Regions from separate parts of the Paenibacillus allorhizosphaerae genome, predicted to be linked through region 4. Evidence: riboswitches for the same ligand, from Rfam matches in the RefSeq annotation. Region 4 holds a riboswitch; each other region holds the start of a gene.
What was found. A riboswitch is a leader RNA that binds a small molecule or an ion and turns the genes downstream of it on or off. The one in region 4 is predicted to bind cyclic di-GMP.

Region 1 (4,453 bases), on a different contig from region 4:
AAAATACGCATACTGCACGCCGCTAAAAAGCTATTTTCCGAGCAAGGCTTTGACGGGACGAGCGTCCGGCAAATTTGCGAGGAAGCCGGCGCCAATGTGGCGCTGGTGTCCTATTATTTCGGAGGCAAGGAGAAAGTGTTCCATGCCGTATTCGACTACTTTTTCCCGGGCCGGCGGATGCAGCAATATGAGGAAACGCTTAACCAACCTGTAGAGGGCTTACGGCTGATCGTGAAGGAAATCATCCTTTTCAGCATGACGGATACGGAGCTTAGCGGCATCATACAGCAGGAAATGATTCGCAGAAGCCCCCGGTCGGATACGATACGCGCCATCACGTTCCCCGTATGGGAAAAGGTGCGCGAGCTGCTGGAGAAAGGCAGACGTGAAGGCGTTTTCCGGTTCGAATCGTTGGATCACACGTTCATGTTCATTATCGGGGTCGCGCTGGGGCATAAAAAATTTCCGCATTTCGAACCGATCATGTCCGTAACGGAGTCGAATCCGCAATGGATGGCGGATCATGCCGTCGATTTTATTTTCAAAGCGCTGGAGGTCAAAGAACAGGAAACATAACGGACGGATAGGGGACATCCGCCCACACCGCCCGCCCTGGAAATTGCATAATATACATTAACTAGCTTCCAAAGGGTGATCCGTATCATGAATCGATTTCCAATGATGATCCGCAGCGTCAACGAAAGTCTGGATGAGATTATTACCGCTATTGATAAAGTGAATGCCATCTATCAGTCGGCGGAGCAAATGTCTCCAATGGTGAAGCAGGTCGCCAAACTGCTGGCCGACGCGAAAGCGGGAAATTCCGGGCCGGTACGAACGAGCGAAGGCCGCAGCAGGCAAGGGCAAGTTCATACGGCCCGTGCCAAAAAGAAAAAGCCGTCCTCAACCCGCGGCATAAGGCGCGTTTGGTAAACCCAATAAACGAGGAAAAAGCCAGGTTCCGGCCAACCTGGCTTTTTTTGGTTGGCAAACTCTCCCAAATGGGTTATACTGGAATCTATCATATGTTATTCCCAATATATCAAACTTGGTTGCCCCGGTTTTCTTCCTCCGCTACGGTCGTAGCGACCGTGTTCGCTAATTCGTCATAATTTGCACGAGCTTAATCGTATCAGCGAATTGAGTAGTTCTTTCGTAGGACAACTTTTATTTGAAGTGCCCTAAATATTGCAAAAGATGTTGATTGTTGTAAATTGCTGTGTTATGGTAATGAGGAATAATGACTAACTACTTTACTGATAAAGGCAGACTCTTCGAAAGAAGGGGACGCAAAGCCACAGGCCTAAAGGATCAATTTTTCTATGGCGGCTGGGTTTCCAAAGGAGGTAGGACGAATGATCGTTGCTGAATCTGTCCGTTGTTGACCCGGATGGTTCTTTATCATGCATATTTTTGAAAAAATGCTGCATCGCTTTTTCGCTATTGCTGCAAGAGTGATATAAAAGCAGACATGAAGTTACGGCAATGATAGGGTTTCGCAAGTGAACGGTAAAATTTATGTTGGATTTTGCAGAACGATGTCAATCGTCTTGCCGTTGTAGTCACCATGTTTCGACAGAACCAGATTAGAAGAAAAGCTTGTGCCACGTCTCCCCGTCGGTTTCTTCAAGCCTGATAGATTCAATGACCGGAGGACCTTGATAGACAAGGGCACCACAACAGCAGCGGAGTTCACTCAAGTTACTACATAACTTCGGTGCGGCGTGGGTTGGAACAAGAGATGAGAGGACGAGCATTTATGAAATCTTTCAAGCTGCTGACGACGATTTTTCAACCGGTAGTCTTTGCCATGAACAGACTAAAATTTTCCTTGAAGTTTGCGTTGATCGGTCTGTTTTTGATCATTCCGGCCATTGTCATCAGCCTGCTGTTAAGCAAGCAGATTATGGAGCAAATCCGCCTTGGATCCGAAGTAGGGCGGGGACTGAGCTATGTGAAGTCGATTCAACTGGCGGTAAATGAAACGATATCCTCCCGCGAAGCGTTACTGTCATCGGATGCGAGCAAAGCGGATGAGGCAAAGAAACGTTTGGCTGCGGCGATTGACGAACTATCCGTGAGCGAGCGCAAGTATAGCAGCGGAGCCGCTACGGGTGAAAAGTTGGAGAAGGTGCTGGAGCAGCACGCCAAGTTGAAAGAGGCGGCGCTTAAGGATAAGAAAGAAATTGTAGATCTGTACGCCGTGCTCATGACGGAGCTTAACAACCTGATTACGGCGGTCGGCGACGCTTCGAATGTCAACTTCGACAGCTATGAAGGAACCTCTTACCTCTTTAACGCGTATGCCAGCCAAATGCTTCCGCAAACGAACAATACCTCGGTGATGAAAAGCATCGGTCCCGACGTATTAGCGCGAGGCTCTTTGACGGAGGATGAGAAGTTATGGCTGCGCACAGCCTCCGTGAAGTCGCGAATGAACGCTTTGCAAACTTCCATGGATACGTTTTTCCGGGCAAATCCGGAGTACGCAGAGCGGCTTCAAAAGCCGACGGAACAAGCGATTTCGGCATCCAACGCATTTTCCGATCTGGTTGGGACCAAAATGCTCAACGCTGCCGAAATGATGAGCCAAAAATCCGAATTCGACATCGTCGTTTCCAAGACGGAAGAGGCGAATGCCGCTTTGCTGAGCGCGCTTTCGGCGACGCTTGACGAAATAACGAAGGAGCGGATGGACAGCAACCGGAGCACGATCGTGTGGGTCATGCTGCTGGTAGTATTCGTGATCGTCTTATCCGTTTATTTGTTCTCCGGGTTCTACATCTCGGTGATCCGATCCATTCGTCAGTTGTCGGAAGCGTCGGCGACGCTTGCGGCCGGGGATCTGCGTACGCAAATCCGGCTTCAGACCAAGGATGAGATGAGCTACATCGCCCAGTCGTTCAACGAAATGGCGGCCTCTCTCGAGAAGCTGATTACGATGAACAAGAAGGTCGTCGACCAGGTGGCGGAGTCATCCACGATCCTGCTCGAAACCTCGAACCAATCGGCGGCTTCGACGGAACACTTCAACCAGGTGATCGGGGACATTGCCCAAGGATCGTATACGCAATCGGAGGCGGCGCAGCAATCGTCCACGGCCATGGTCGAAATGGCTGCCGGCATTCAGCGCATTGCGGAATCCTCTTCGACCGTATCGGAGGCCGCCATCGTGGCGTCCACAAGAGCGGAGAACGGGAATACGCTCGTGCAATCGGCAATTGGTCAGATCGATTCGATTCATCAAACCGTGCAATTGGCGGCGCAAATCGTCCATACGTTAGGGCAGCGGTCCAGCGAGATCGGCCAAATCGTAGGAATGATCAGCGAAATCGCGAATCAGACGAATCTGCTTGCCCTGAACGCTTCGATCGAGGCGGCCAGAGCGGGCGAACACGGCAGCGGCTTTGCCGTTGTAGCCGCAGAAGTGAAGAAGCTGGCGAACGCAAGCAAAGACCAGGCGCAAAGCATCGACGGATTGATCAAGGACATTCAAGACAGCGTCAACCAAGCGGTACAAGCCATGAATCAGGGCGTAGAGGATGTCAATATCGGTTCCAACATGATGAAAGAGACGGAAGCTTCATTCCGTCATATTTTGGAATCCGTACAGGAAGTCGCGGAGCAAATTCAGGAAATTTCCGCAGCAGCGGAAGAAATGTCGGCAGGCTCCCAGGAAGTTTCCGCATCGCTTGAGGAGATGGTGGATATCGCCGGAGTCGCCAGAGATAAGGCATCGGACGCCAACTCTTCGGTTTCCGTTCAGTTGAAATCCGCCGAAACCATTCAATCGTATTCACGGAAGCTCAATGAGCTTGCGATGAGTCTGCAAACCGATATGGGGCGTTTTAAAGTGTAGGAGCAGGATTTATATAAAAGATCCAAAGTAACGATTGGGAGGGACTTATTGATGTTGGGATGGAGAGGTACAAAACGAATTTGGGTGACTGGGCTGCTCGTCATGGCTCTGGCCTTAACGGGCTGCGGTGGAAAAGCGACGCCGGCATCAGGCGGGAAGGACGGCAAAGGGGAAGCGCAGAATCAGCAGGAATTGGTCAAGTGGAAGCACGGGATCGTTAAAGCCAGAGGCGACGCATCGTACCAGCTGATGGCGAAAGAGAAAAACTTCTTCAAAAAGCACGGCGTCAATATCGAATACATGGAGTTTGAGAGCGACGTTACGATGCTGCAGGCGCTCGTCGCCGACCAAATCGATTCGATGGAAGCGAACCCGGCTTCGGCACTCACGGCCGTACAGCAAGGCGCGAAGCTCAAAGTGATCGGCTCCACGTTATCGGTCAACCCGTTCGTGCTGTACGTAAAAAGCAACATCAAAAGCTTTGATGATTTGAAAGGGAAAACCGTCGGTACTTCCGCTCCGGGTTCGATGCCGGAGATGTCGGCCAAAGCGATGTTGAAAGCAAAAGGAATCGATGTCAATTCGGTTACGATC
Region 2 (4,453 bases), on a different contig from region 4:
CCGCTTGTACGATGTGACCGAAGGCAGCATTCGCATAGACGGCATCGATATCCGGGATATCAAGCAGGAGGAGCTGCGGTCACAAATCGGCGTCGTGCTGCAGGAAACGTTTCTGTTCAGCGGGACGATCGCCGACAACATCCGGTATTCCAAGCCGGATGCCACGTTCGAGGAGGTCATTGAAGCGGCCAAAATCGCCAACGCCCATGACTTTATCATCCGCTGTCCGGACGGTTACGACACCAAGCTGGAGGAGAACGGGAACAACATCTCCGGCGGCGAGCGGCAGCGGCTGGCCATCGCCAGAGCGGTGCTGAACAACCCGCGCATCCTGATCCTGGATGAAGCGACGGCGTCGCTGGATATCGAGACGGAGACGGCGATTCAGGAAGCGCTCAAGCGGGTGACCCAAAATCGTACGACGCTGGCCATTGCCCACCGGCTAACGACGCTGCGTAACGCCGATCGGCTAGTCGTGCTGGATAAAGGGCGATTGGCGGAAATCGGAAGCCATCAAGAACTGATGGAGCAGAAAGGAATTTATTACAAGCTCGTAACCGCGCAGCGCGGCATGGCCAAACCGAAAGCCGGGCAAGCGGATACGGCTGTATAGCATAGCAATAGCGAAAAAGCTGCCGGGGGCCCGGCAGCTTTTTCACCAGGAGGCGGCTGCATCGTCTTGCTGCCTCCCCGTATTCCATTACAAGTTGCGGCCGCCCGTTAAGGCGTCCATGACGCGGCTCGTTCGCATCGCGGTTTCGCCTGTGCTAGGGCAAAAGCTCTTGCCGAGCAGTTGACCCACGATCGATTGAATGAGCGGCTGTTGAATATGGGCCGGATGCTCAATGACGCACTCCTCTTCTCCTTGCTCGCGGATGAGCCGGATCGGCGTTTCCCCGAAGGTGGAGAAGACGATCCGGCCTTTGCTGCCGACGATTTCGTTGCGATCTACCCGAGAACCGGTGGTGAAACACCAGGTTCCGGTACCGTGGGCACCTGAAGCAAACGTGTAGCTGCCGGTAACGATATCTTCCGCCTCGTACAGCCCGGCTTGATTCGAGGCCGAGCCATGGGCCCGCTCAATCGGTCCCAGCAAGAAATCGAGCAGATCCAGCGTATGGCTGGCAAGATCGTAGAAGTACCCGCCGCCGGACAACTCCGGTTTAATCCGCCATGCCGTGGAGCTTCCGCTCAAGTCATGGGCGCTCGGCTTCGCCAGATGCGTGGTGATGACGGTGCGTACCTCGCCGATCGCGCCGTCGTCGAGCCACTGTTTCACCTTGAGGAACCGCGGCAGCGCGCGACGGTAATAGGCGATGAAGAGCGGTACGCCTGCTTCACGGCAAGCAGCGATCATGTCCTCGCATTCGGCGGCGTTCATCGCCATCGGTTTTTCCACGTAGACCGGCTTGCCCGCTTTTGCCGCTTCGATCGCATAATTTTTATGGAAGGCCGGCGGCGTCGCCACGTAGACGGCGTCGACCTCGGGATCGGTAATAAGCGCCTCGGCCCGGTCGTACCATTTTGGAACACCGTGCCGTTTGGCGTAATCTTCCGCAAGCGCGCCGTCCCGTCTCATGACAGCGATAAGCCGCGATCCTTCCGCTTTTTGGAAAGCGGGGCCGCTTTTGACTTCCGTCACGTTCCCGCACCCGATAATCCCCCACCTGATTTCCTTCATTATGATCATCCCTCCGATGGTTGTTGACGTACAGTATAAACTCATTATACCAGTATTAGGGAGCAATGAATGGGTTAATCTATCATTTTACTTGTATTTTCTAGAAGGGATGCTATAATACAACTGGAAAATACTTTTGTCGGTACATAAAAGCAAACTTGGTGAAAGCCAAGGACGCAAAGCTAAAGGGACTAACGTGTAAACAATGTCAGCCAGCTGCCGAAGGACATGAGGATATAAGAGATAACAGGCCTCCCTTTTGCAATTGGGGGGGCTTTTCTACGTTTAGTGGGGGGGAGCTCGGAACACGTGAAAAAAATATTAATCGTCGACGATTCATTGTTTATGAGAATGATGCTGAAAAACGTGATCCAAGAGCTCGGATACGAAACCGTTGCGGAAGGAAGCAATGGTCTGGAAGCGCTGACATTATATGAACGACACAAACCGGATTTGGTGACGCTGGATATCACGATGCCGGAGATGGACGGAATCACTGCGCTTGGCAAGCTTCGTACAATGGACCCTTCCGCAAAAATTATTATGGTGTCGGCGATGGGACAGCAGGCGCTGCTGATTCAGGCCGTAAATATGGGGGCAAGCGATTTTATCGTCAAGCCTTTCAATAAAGAGCGGGTCATGGAGGCGTTCCGCAAAGCTTTTGCCGGATGACAGCCAGGTCCGTATGTAACATGAGATTCGCCAACGATTGAATCGGCGAAATTTGGAGTTTGGCGCATTCGGATAGTACAATGGTATTAAGCTGCTTGCGCAAACATAGTATTGTGATCATTTTGGAAAGCGAGGGATTTGAATTGGAAATTTGGTATCACGGACATTCCTGCGTGCAACTAACCCATGGCGGACATTCGCTGATTATCGATCCGTTTATATCCGGGAACGGGCTGGCTGTAACCAAACCGCAGGATATCAAAGTGGAGTACGTGCTGCTGACACACGGGCATACGGATCATACGCTCGACGCGCTCCCGATTGCGAGGAACAATGACGCTACCATCGTAGCGATTCATGAGCTCGCTACGTATATGGGCTGGCAGGGGGCCAAAGCGCTCGGAATGAATCTCGGAGGCAAAGTTTCCCTTGGGTTTGCCGAAGTGCAAATGATTCAAGCGTTCCATTCCTCCAGCGTCATTGTGGACCAGGAAGGTAAAATCGTATATGCCGGAATGCCTGCCGGATTTATTATCAAGTGGGACGGGATGACGATATTGCACAGCGGCGATACAGCGTTATTCTCCGACATGAAGATGATCGGGGAACGCAATCAGGTCGATCTCGCCTTCTTGCCGATCGGCGACTTGTTCACGATGGGGCCGGAAGATGCGGTTACCGCTGCCGAATGGTTCGGTGCGAAGAAGGTCGTCCCTCTTCACTTCAACACCTTCCCGCCGATTGCGCAAAACGGAGAGCAGTTTATAAGCCGGTTGGCGGAAAAAGGTATTGGCGGCCGATCGCTTTCGCCGGGCGAAAAGATGACAATATAATCGACGATAAAGGAGCTGCTTTGGTAGTGGAAATCATCAAGGTCAAGACGGATGAGCAGCTGCAGGAAGGTTTATCCGTCCGAATCGCGGTGTTCGTGGAGGAGCAGAACGTTCCCCGCGACCTCGAAATGGACGAGTTTGACGCTTCGCCGCAGGCATGCCGGCATTTTGTTGTACGCAATGATCTCGGAGAGACGATCGCTGCCGCGCGTTGGCGGATGTACGACGGGTTGACGGCAAAACTGCAGCGGATTGCCGTGCTGAAGTCGTATCGCGGCAAGGGGATCGGGCGGATCATCATCGATGCGATGGAAGCGGATATTCGGGAAGGCGGCGTACCGGCCGTCATATTGGATGCTCAGACGCAGGCGGAAGCCTTTTATCGGAAGCTGGGCTACGAGACGATCTCGAGTGAACCGTTCTTGGATGCCGGCATATGGCATGTACGGATGAGGAAGCAATTATAGCCATCAGAAAACGGAGGGAATCCTCCGTTTTTTGTTCCGACTGCTTAGGCAAATAAAAAAAGCCCCGTTGATTTCGGCAGCTTCCGGTGGTACAATATGTTTTGGTGTCTGCATCGCATTAAAACTATCTTTGCAGTATCTTCCTACAATAATTATAGCACCATCAACCCTCATTGTCAAACGTGAAATTCGGTTGTGGATCGTCACATCATTTGAAGAGGAGCGATAGGATGAGTATTACGGAACAAGATTGGAAAGCAGAGCAGGAACGGGTACATTCGGTAACCGGAAAAATCAAGGATCGCATCGAACGGCTGGAAAGCGAGATCGGAACATCGAAAGCGGAAGTCGTCGATATCCGCAAACATTTTTGGGATGAGGTGACGGTCAACCTCAGCACGGCGGAAGATATAACCGAGACGTATTTCAGCATGAAGCAGCAGGTCGAGGTGTTGTCCGAACGGGAGCGAAGCTACCGTCACGCCGCTGAAACGCTGCGCAAGCTGAAGCGGCTTGCCGTCTCTCCATACTTCGGCAGAATCGATTTCACCGAAACTGGCATGCGGCGGCCTGAGCAAATTTATTTGGGCATCGCTTCGTTTGCCGATGATGACGGCGAAACGTACTTGATCTATGACTGGCGCGCGCCGATCTCCAGTCTTTATTACGACTACCCGCCCGGTCCGGCGGCTTACGCAACGCCTCACGGAGAGATAACCGGCGAGATGTTGTTGAAGCGGCAGTATGCCGTCCAAAACGGCGAATTGAAGCTGATGTTCGATACCGGCGTGACGATCGGT
Region 3 (4,453 bases), on a different contig from region 4:
TAAAAATAATGATTACCTGCGGTGTCACATTGCCGGCAACGGCTGCATATAATGTTTTGGTTGAACAAGTTGATGTTGGAGGGATTCCGGTGGTTGTTACAGAGGAGCTTTGTGAAAAAGAATTGGTTATGCACAAGCTGCACGACATGGGGTTGGATCAGATCGCCAATTGGATTCATGCTTTACCCGAGGACAAGTGGAAGACGCTGTTCATGCTTTACTGGCCTACGCTTGTTAAAAAATGCGGCATTGAGGCATAAGTTTTCGTCCTACATAGCTGCATAATGGTGGAAGAAAACCCTTGACCCTTCAAGGGTTTTCACATGATTAGAGCCAATTTTGGAAAAAATTTGAATTTAACTTTGAACCGCGTTGATAGACGTATTCCGTACAAGAATCTCATTCTTACGAAGCAGCATTTCGAATGTCTTGGCCGGGAGCGGCTTGCCGAATAAAAAGCCCTGCACCTCATCGCAGCCGTACCGTCTGAGATATTCGTACTGCTCGACCGTTTCCACTCCCTCGGCAATGACATTGAGTCCCAGGCTGCGGCATAAGGAAATGATCGTATTCGCTATGACCGCATTCGGTATTTGCTGGACGAATCGCCGATCGATTTTGAGCGCATGTACATCGAACTGCATCAAATAATTCAAAGAAGAGTAGCCTGTCCCGAAATCGTCGATCGAAATATGGATGCCCAAGCTGCGAAGTTCCCGCAATTTCACGATGTTCGTATGTTCCGACCGCATCAAGCCGCTTTCCGTTATTTCAATCTCCAGCCATTCCGGGCTCAGACGGGTTTGTGCGATCACTTCCTTGATCATCGGAATGAAATCATCCTGCTGCAGCTGTCTGGACGAACAATTGACCGCGACGCGCACCGGGGGCAATCCTTGGTCCTGCCAAGCTTTGTTTTGCCGGCAAGCCTCTCTTAACACCCATTTGCCGAGTGGAATAATAAAGCCGGTCTCCTCCGCAAGCGGTATAAATTCGAGCGGAGAGATGGTGCCGCTCTCCGGATGATCCCAGCGGATCAACGCCTCGACGCATTGAATTTTACTCGTCCCCGTATGATACCGGGGTTGGTAATGCAGCACGAATTCATTTTCCCTGAGCGCGCGGTTGAAGTCGCTGACCATCATGAAATTTTTATATATTTTTTCGCTCATTTTCGGCTCGTACAAACCGTAATCCTTTTTGCCCCTTGATTTAACCTGACACATCGCGATATCCGCATGTTGAATTAAATCCTCCGCCCGGCCGCCATGGTCCGGAAACAGGCTGATCCCGATGCTCGCGCTGATGTGGAACAAATGCCCGGCGTAATAAAGCGGTTCTTCCATAATGCGCAGCAGCTGTTTGCAAAGCAACTCCGCCTCTTCTATTCGGTCGATCCGGGAGAGCACCGCAAATTCGTCCCCGTCCATTCGAGCGAGCACCTTCGTTTGCGGCAGTGCCTCCCGGATTTTACGGGAAACGACCTGCAATACCCGATCTCCCATTTCATGGCCGAACGTATCGTTGATCGGTTTAAACCAGTCCAATCCCAAAAAAAGGACGCCGACTTTGGAACGCTCCGACTCAGCCGCCGTCAATGCCTGCTCCAGCCGTTCAATGAAATAACGCCGGTTGGGAAGGCTGGTCAAAGGATCCAGATAGGCAAGACGTTCCATCTTTAGGCCGGCATGATATTTCTCTATAATTTCTCCGAGCAAAAATGACAGCATCTCGACCACTTTTACATTTTCTTTGTTCGGCGTACACACGTGTCTGGAGTATACGGCGAATGTGCCAAGCACCTTATTCGACGCGGATAATACCGGCAACGACCAGCAGGACCTTATGTCGAGCCGTCGCGCTATATCCCTCCACGGACGGCAGGCGGGATCGGACCATAAATTCGATACGATCACCGTTTTTTTGTGCCATGCCGCCGATCCGCACGCCCCTCTTCCCGGGCCGATCTTCACAACGTCGATGGATCGGCTGTATTCACCCGGCAGACTCGGTGCGGCGGCCAGCTGCAGCATCTCCCCGGTTTCATCCACCAGATGAATGGAACAAATCTTGTCTGCAAATATCGTTTCTACGATTCTGATCAGCTTATGTAATATGTCGGATAAAGGCCGTCCGTTCACCATCATTTCCAATACTTCTTGGTGGCCCTTTATCATGAGTCGGCATCCTCCTGTCCGTTTATTTGGATGTTCATCGCTGACGATCCTTCGTCATCGGTCTGCTTTTCGTCAATATCCCTCCCACGAGAAATAAAAAAAATCCAGTCCGAATAAGACTGGATTTGATCGTAGCGATCCCTTCCTAATTCGGCAACCCGGCTGTCGTAGCGATCCCGCTTTAGACCCGCAGCTTTGCGTCCCCACTTTTCAATGGGTTTGCCCTTTGTCGTTAGAACATTTCAAAGAAACGATCAGTAGTTATATTGACCTAGTCGCTTAGATTCATATGCATCACTTATTATACACTTACATAATTCGACAGTAAATATAAAATTTTGCGTTTTTTTGCTCCTCTTATGCCGGATCCGCCGGAAACCGCAGGCCGATTTGCTTTCTCGCCTCATCCATGATTTCCATCGCCGTCAAGGAGACGGCATGAGAGTTCATAGTAGATTCGACGCAGCCTTTTTGCAGTAACCCGATAAATTCCCTCACCTCATGCGACATTGCGTTGGTAGTGTCTGGTTCCACTACACTCTCGACCCTTCCGTCTTTATAGCGAATATGGACATGGCCCGGATCATTGATTTTATCGATCACCATCGTTCCTTCCTCACCCTGGATTTCGGCAGGCAAATCTGAATTTGAAATTTTCGAGTGCATGACGACGGCCTCCATGTCCCGGTACTTTAGAATCAGACTTCCTTCCCCGTCCACTCCGGAGTCCAGAAGGATGCCGCTCGCCTGAATCCGCTCCGGTTTCCCGAACAAAGCCGCCATAGGATAAATGCAATAAATTCCGAGATCCATCAAGGAGCCGTTGGATAATTCTGGATTGAACGCGTTCAGTACTTTTCCTTGCTTGTAAGCGTCGTACCGGGACGAATATTTGCAATAGCTCGCAACATAGCGCCGCACGCGTCCGATTTTCGGCAAGTGGTCGCGGATCGCCTGAAACTGGGGAACCGTCGTAGACTTTAAAGCCTCCATGAGCAGAACACGGTTGTTTACGGCAGCCGCGATCATGTCCTGCACTTCGCGTGCATTGGAAGCGAACGGTTTTTCACACAGTACGTGCTTCCCGCGATTCATGCAGATGATCGCCTGCTTCGCATGAAAAGCGTTAGGGCTGGCGATATATACGGCGTCCAGCTCATGACTTTCTGCCATGCGCTCCAGATCCGTAAAACGGTGCGGAATATCCCATGCCTCCCCGAATGCGCGAGCCTTCTCCTCCGTGCGCGAGTAGACGGCGGTCAGTGCAAAGTGTTCCGACTCGCGAGCCGCTTCAATAAATTTCTCAGTAATCCAGTTCGTTCCGATAACCCCAAACCGTATCATTGGCAATCCCCCATCTCTAAATTGAAAAACACCCCTTGTATGGCAGCGGAATACTCTCACTTTACCAAACGAAGAGATGTTTTTCATGTCGGAACGAAGAAGCTTTCGCTTCCCCATTCCGACAGTTCGGTTGCTGTGCTATGATGCACCGACGCAAATAGCTGCCAGCGCTTGTGCCTGCGTTCGGTTACTTTTTGCCCGCTTTCAACTCGGTCCACAAGCGGTCGTATACTTTAGCCTGCTCGCCGGTGTCCTTGATCCACTCCGTTTGCTTGAGCTGATCGGCGGTCAAGTTCAGCATCGGGATGCTGCGGAATTCTTTGCTGTGCAGCGCTTGCGCTTTCTCGTTCGGATCGCTGTAGCCGATCGACTCGTAGTTTTTGGCGCTCACTTCCGGCTCGAACATGTAGTTGATGAATTTTTCGGCGAGCGACTTATTTTTCGCCCCTTTCGGGATCGCGTAATTATCCGCGAAGATGAGCGCGCCCTCCTTCGGAACGACGAATCCGAGATCGATGTTTTTTCCTTCGCTGACGATTTTGGCCGCATCTCCGGACCAGACCGTACCGATCCAAGCTTCCTCGGCGATAAATTTTTGCTTGATGTTATCGGTATCGAAGGCGAGCACGTTCGGCAGCAAATTTTTCAGATCGGCAACGGCCGCTTGCAGCTGCTTTTCATCTTTCGTGCTGTTGGAGAACCCGTTCTTTTTCAGCCCCATGCCGATGACTTCCTTTTGGTCGTCCAGCAGGATGACTTTGCCTTTATACTGCGGCTTCCACAGATCGGCCCAGCTTTGAACCGGATCTTTGACGAACTTTTTGTTGTATGCGATGCCGGTTACGCCCGACGTGTAAACCAGCGAATACTTGTTGCCGGGATCGAAGGGCAGGTTTTGCATGTTCGCGGCGATGTTTTTCGCATTGGGGATA
Region 4 (4,453 bases):
ATGTAAGTTGGCGAAGAGGAGACATATCCGACTTGGCCGGAGGCATCTTTGACTTGGAGCCAATTGTCATTATAAGTACTGACGATATCCAGCATTTCACCCGCCTGCAAAAAACGGATGCGTGCGCCGGAGGTGGAGGGCTGCTCGCGGAAGTTGACGGATTGGATCACCTTCACTTTTTCGGTGTCGTAGGAAAAGGCAAATGCATGATATGGAATGACCGCTAGCGATACAGCGGCGCTCATCACGAGTGCGATAAGCTTTTTTTTCATTGGCGGAAGCCTCCTGTTGTTGATAAATCTACCTTTCTACCGATAATGATAGCATACGGACGAATCAAGAAAGAGTGGGAAAATATGGGTAATCCCGGATGAATAAATAATGGATGCATGCCCTAAGTACTAAAAAATATCCCTATTAATTTAATTGTTAAATAATCCAGATACCACGGAATTATATTTATGTTGTAATCTATTAGAAGCAAGTACAATGGGATCTTGTTGATTTGATGTTTTGACGCAATATGAGTCTCAGGACACGGACATAAAGACTGCGAGTGAATTGATTTCGCCCCTTGAGAATAAGTGAAATGTTACTTAAGGATTCGTTTTGCGCTAAGGCCGTTTCGATGGTCGCGCGTGGTAATTTTTACGCCGCTTTGGTACAATCGACGAAGAAACTGATGAGGATGGAGGGGGGAACGGCCATGAGCCATTTGCAGCAACAAGAAGTGAACGAGGCGGCATCCGTAGAAATCAGGCCGATTCCGGAGGAGCATTTTCCGGATACATTAAATCTTTGGTCGTTCGCTTTTCAGATGACGTACACTCCGGAAGATATTGAGCGTCGTAAATTGGATATGCGCGATTACGAGCTTTTGGGTGCCTATGTGGAAGACCGGCTTGCCGCGGCTATGAACATTTTGGATCTGAAGACGTGGATCCAGGGAAAAGCGTTCGACATGGGCGGCATTGCCAGTGTGGCGACATGGCCCGAATACCGGCGCGGCGGTCTGGTCAAGAGGCTGCTCGATAATGCGCTGCACTCCATGCGGGACAAGGGACAAACGGTTTCGTTCCTGCATCCGTTTCAATTCGGCTTTTACCGGAGATTCGGCTGGGAGACATACGCAGAGTACAAAACATATGAAATCCCCACCGCGCTTATGCCGAAACTGTCACCGCAACCGGGCCGGATCGTTCGTTCATCGCCAGACGCAGGCTTGCTGAATCCGTTGTATGAAGCCTATGCCTCCCGGTATAACGGCAGTTTGGTTCGAAGCGAGAAATGGTGGAAGGACCGCATATTCGGTAGGAGACAGGGAGAGATTGCCGTTTATTACGATGAAGCGGGACAGCCGGGCGGCTACGTGCATTATCAGGTGAAGGACCGGGTATGCACGGTGCATGAGCTTGTAGCGCTGCATCACGGAGCCCGGCTCGCCTTATGGCGTTTTCTGGCCGATCACGACTCAATGATCGATAAGTTGAAGCTGAACGCGCCTGCGGATGACCGGCTGCCGTTCTTATTGGATAATCCGCGGATCAAACAAGAGCTGGTACCGTATTTCATGGCGCGAATCGTGGATGTCTCCGGATTTTTGGAGAAATATCCTTTCGTCTCCGGAGTGGAAGACTGCGTACGTTTGGAAATCAATGATGCCCAAGCGGCATGGAACAACGGCACGTTTCTGTTGAAAATCGATGAATCCGGAACCGCCAAAGTAGAAACGGGGGGACCGGAGACTGGGGAACATCCTGTGCTCAGCTGCGACATTCAGACGCTGACGGCGATGATGCTGAGCTACCAAAGGCCGGCGTTCCTGCATGAAATCGGCAGACTGCAGGGGCAAGAGGATGCGCTCGACGCGTTAGAACGGCTGATTCCTTGCCGGCAAACGTATTTGCCGGACTTCTTTTAAGCGGCGACATAATTATGTTTTAACCCTCGCTCGATCTGCATCCAGATGCCGGGGGTTTTTTGTTTACTAGTTTCCTGATATTTATTTTTCTGTTTAGAACAAACTATATGAAATATTTTGCCAATTGAAGCAGGATATTGTTTCAATGTGTCGAATTCATAGGTCTACATACCTATGATATAGGACTGTCAGAGAACAAGTGAACTGAAACAACGGCAAACCTCTCGAAAGGGTGGGACGCAAAGCCACGGGCCTAAACTCCAAGAATCGTATCTGGGGTACGGTAGCCGGGTTGCCAGGATTGGCTTGTTTTTTTGCTGCTTATTTTTAGCAACAATTATCCGTGAACCTCACGTACAGCAACTACGATAAGCATACCGACTTGTTTTTGCCAGAGGGACTAGATCCGCAAACGATCAAAGGATGCTATGCACTAAAGCGAGGAGCGTGAAATGGGAACGATGGAAATACGATGGTTTCGAAGGCTCGGTATATTTGGCTTAATAGCAATGGTTTTGACTAGCGGTGCAGTCCCTGCAAGTGCGGAGGGGGCAGGCACTCGCTTGACTTCTGAATCGGATCAGGTGCTGCCCATGCAGCTGTATCATGCGGGAGGTGCGTCGGTGAAACAGCAGCCAGTCTTCCGCTCCAACGGCGAATACGAGTGGAAGTGGATGAATCGAGGGAATGCCGCCGGGCAAAGAAATTTGCTTTCGGATGGAAACGGAACGTTCTACTACTATGATTACAGCAATATCATTCATGCGATCGGTCCGAATAATGAACTCAAGTGGATGTCGGTGCCACTGAAAAATGAGATCGTAAGCATGTGGTTAACCAATAATGGCAATATCATCGTTCGGGCGCAAGTCACGAAATCGACTGTTCACGTGATCGGAAAAGACGAAATACCGGCAAAATCCGATCATGTGCTTCTTTTGAATCGGGATGGTCAGACGCTTCTGGATATTACGTTAATCAACCCGAATGATAATTTTTTATTTTCGATTAATGACCATAACCGGATTGTTCTTTTGACCTTGGAAGGTATTGTAAGTTACGATTTATATGGACATAAACAATGGACTTACAGAGACGAGATCAAAATCAGCAAGGACAAGCTGGGACAAATTTTTACTAATGTAATGAGTTTTGAACTTAAAGCCGGCGGTATGGTAACGCTGTTGACTCGGGAAGGGCAATATATCACGATCGATTCGAAAGGACAACGGGTGTCTGCCGTTAAGGCTGTCCAAAAAACTATAAAAATTGGCGGAACAAATTACATCATGCTGCAAGGCGAAGACGGATTGTATTGGCAAGGGGACAAGCGTTTGACCGAAGAGGAGTTTAGAGCTGAGATTGAAAACCGGCCCCCAAGACCGAAACAGACAGTGCGTACCGTTGTATGGTCCGGTAGAAGCTATTCGAACACATCGGAGGACAATGCTCTGGTCGCCAAGGATCAGGAAGGGAATATATTGTGGACATATTTTACTCCCGATTCACAGTACGGATATCCCACGAATATCGTTTGTAACGAAAACGGAGACGTATATTTTACCGATTTCGGCGGCAATATCTACGGGTTGGATGCTCAGGGGAACGAATTGTTCCGTTTAATTCGCAATAACAAGAGCCTGACCTCAAGCGAACTTGCGGTGACGCCGGACGGCGGGTTACTTGGGAGAACCGGTGAGATCGGAATGTTCCGCATTGGGAAGCGAAGTATCGGGGTGTCGGTCAATGGCGAATCCGTATCGTTTGAACAACAACCGCTGCTGATGAACGGTACGACGATGGTGCCTTTTAGGCCGGTGTTTGAGAAGCTTGGGTTGCACGTGGACTGGAACGAGACTACCCGAACGATCCAAGGGTCGAAAGAGGGGATGGATATTCGGCTGGAGTTGGGTCAAACCGAGGTGACAGTCAATGGAGAGCGTACGGTGTTATCCGCTGCTCCGGAAATCATCAACGGTACGACATACGTTCCGCTACGATTTGTAGGCGAGGCATTGAAGCTTCAAGTGGAGTGGGATGGTATGAACCGGGAAGTGCGAATCGGTTCCCCTGACCAATTGGCGAAACAGGCTGTCGTTCGTTTCATGAAGCATGTAGAACAAGGCGATGATTTTAAAGCAACGGCTGATTTAAGCGACTCAAGCCAATCGATTAATGAGCGTGTGCCAGCACTGGCCCCGTTTTTTAAACGAAAGCAATGGATGAGCGATATTCAATCGATGACCGCCGTTGAAAGTAGTGAAGATACGATCATCGTGAACACGATTCAACGGGATCGGAGCTACAATTTTGAAGAAATACGCGAACAAGTTCAGAATCACTGGTATCAAGTCAAGCGGACCCCGGACGGACAGTGGAAACTGGAGGACGCGGATCTTTTTCAACGCGAAACGATATTTCAGGAGGAACATGAACATGAACATGAAAAGTAAGGATCACGGAAAATCCTTTTTCGATGGATTTAAAGAATGGAGAAAGTTCGATTCGAGCGGTAACTTAAAACGACGAGCA

Region 1: another riboswitch for cyclic di-GMP. It lies ahead of ACFQI7_RS23390 (methyl-accepting chemotaxis protein); the one in region 4 lies ahead of ACFQI7_RS27210 (copper amine oxidase N-terminal domain-containing protein).
Region 2: another riboswitch for cyclic di-GMP. It lies ahead of ACFQI7_RS10770 (response regulator); the one in region 4 lies ahead of ACFQI7_RS27210 (copper amine oxidase N-terminal domain-containing protein).
Region 3: another riboswitch for cyclic di-GMP. It lies ahead of ACFQI7_RS25380 (bifunctional diguanylate cyclase/phosphodiesterase); the one in region 4 lies ahead of ACFQI7_RS27210 (copper amine oxidase N-terminal domain-containing protein).

The regions. Positions count from the first base shown of each region.
Region 1 is NZ_JBHSRV010000007.1:43,819-48,271, reverse strand. Features, by position in the region: gene ACFQI7_RS23400 (TetR family transcriptional regulator) at 1-576, shown strand, start outside; gene ACFQI7_RS23395 (hypothetical protein) at 664-933, shown strand; cyclic di-GMP riboswitch class I at 1,255-1,342, shown strand; gene ACFQI7_RS23390 (methyl-accepting chemotaxis protein) at 1,760-3,859, shown strand; gene ACFQI7_RS23385 (ABC transporter substrate-binding protein) at 3,911-4,453, shown strand, end outside.
Region 2 is NZ_JBHSRV010000002.1:489,429-493,881, forward strand. Features, by position in the region: gene ACFQI7_RS10760 (ABC transporter ATP-binding protein) at 1-613, shown strand, start outside; gene ACFQI7_RS10765 (Gfo/Idh/MocA family protein) at 701-1,681, opposite strand; cyclic di-GMP riboswitch class I at 1,823-1,905, shown strand; gene ACFQI7_RS10770 (response regulator) at 1,991-2,353, shown strand; gene ACFQI7_RS10775 (metal-dependent hydrolase) at 2,497-3,186, shown strand; gene ACFQI7_RS10780 (GNAT family N-acetyltransferase) at 3,207-3,653, shown strand; gene helD (RNA polymerase recycling motor HelD) at 3,884-4,453, shown strand, end outside.
Region 3 is NZ_JBHSRV010000008.1:119,653-124,105, forward strand. Features, by position in the region: gene ACFQI7_RS25375 (hypothetical protein) at 90-260, shown strand; gene ACFQI7_RS25380 (bifunctional diguanylate cyclase/phosphodiesterase) at 357-2,177, opposite strand; cyclic di-GMP riboswitch class I at 2,327-2,411, opposite strand; gene ACFQI7_RS25385 (Gfo/Idh/MocA family protein) at 2,535-3,521, opposite strand; gene ACFQI7_RS25390 (polyamine ABC transporter substrate-binding protein) at 3,709-4,453, opposite strand, start outside.
Region 4 is NZ_JBHSRV010000009.1:192,219-196,671, reverse strand. Features, by position in the region: gene ACFQI7_RS27220 (C40 family peptidase) at 1-272, opposite strand, end outside; gene ACFQI7_RS27215 (GNAT family N-acetyltransferase) at 707-1,921, shown strand; cyclic di-GMP riboswitch class I at 2,126-2,221, shown strand; gene ACFQI7_RS27210 (copper amine oxidase N-terminal domain-containing protein) at 2,485-4,374, shown strand.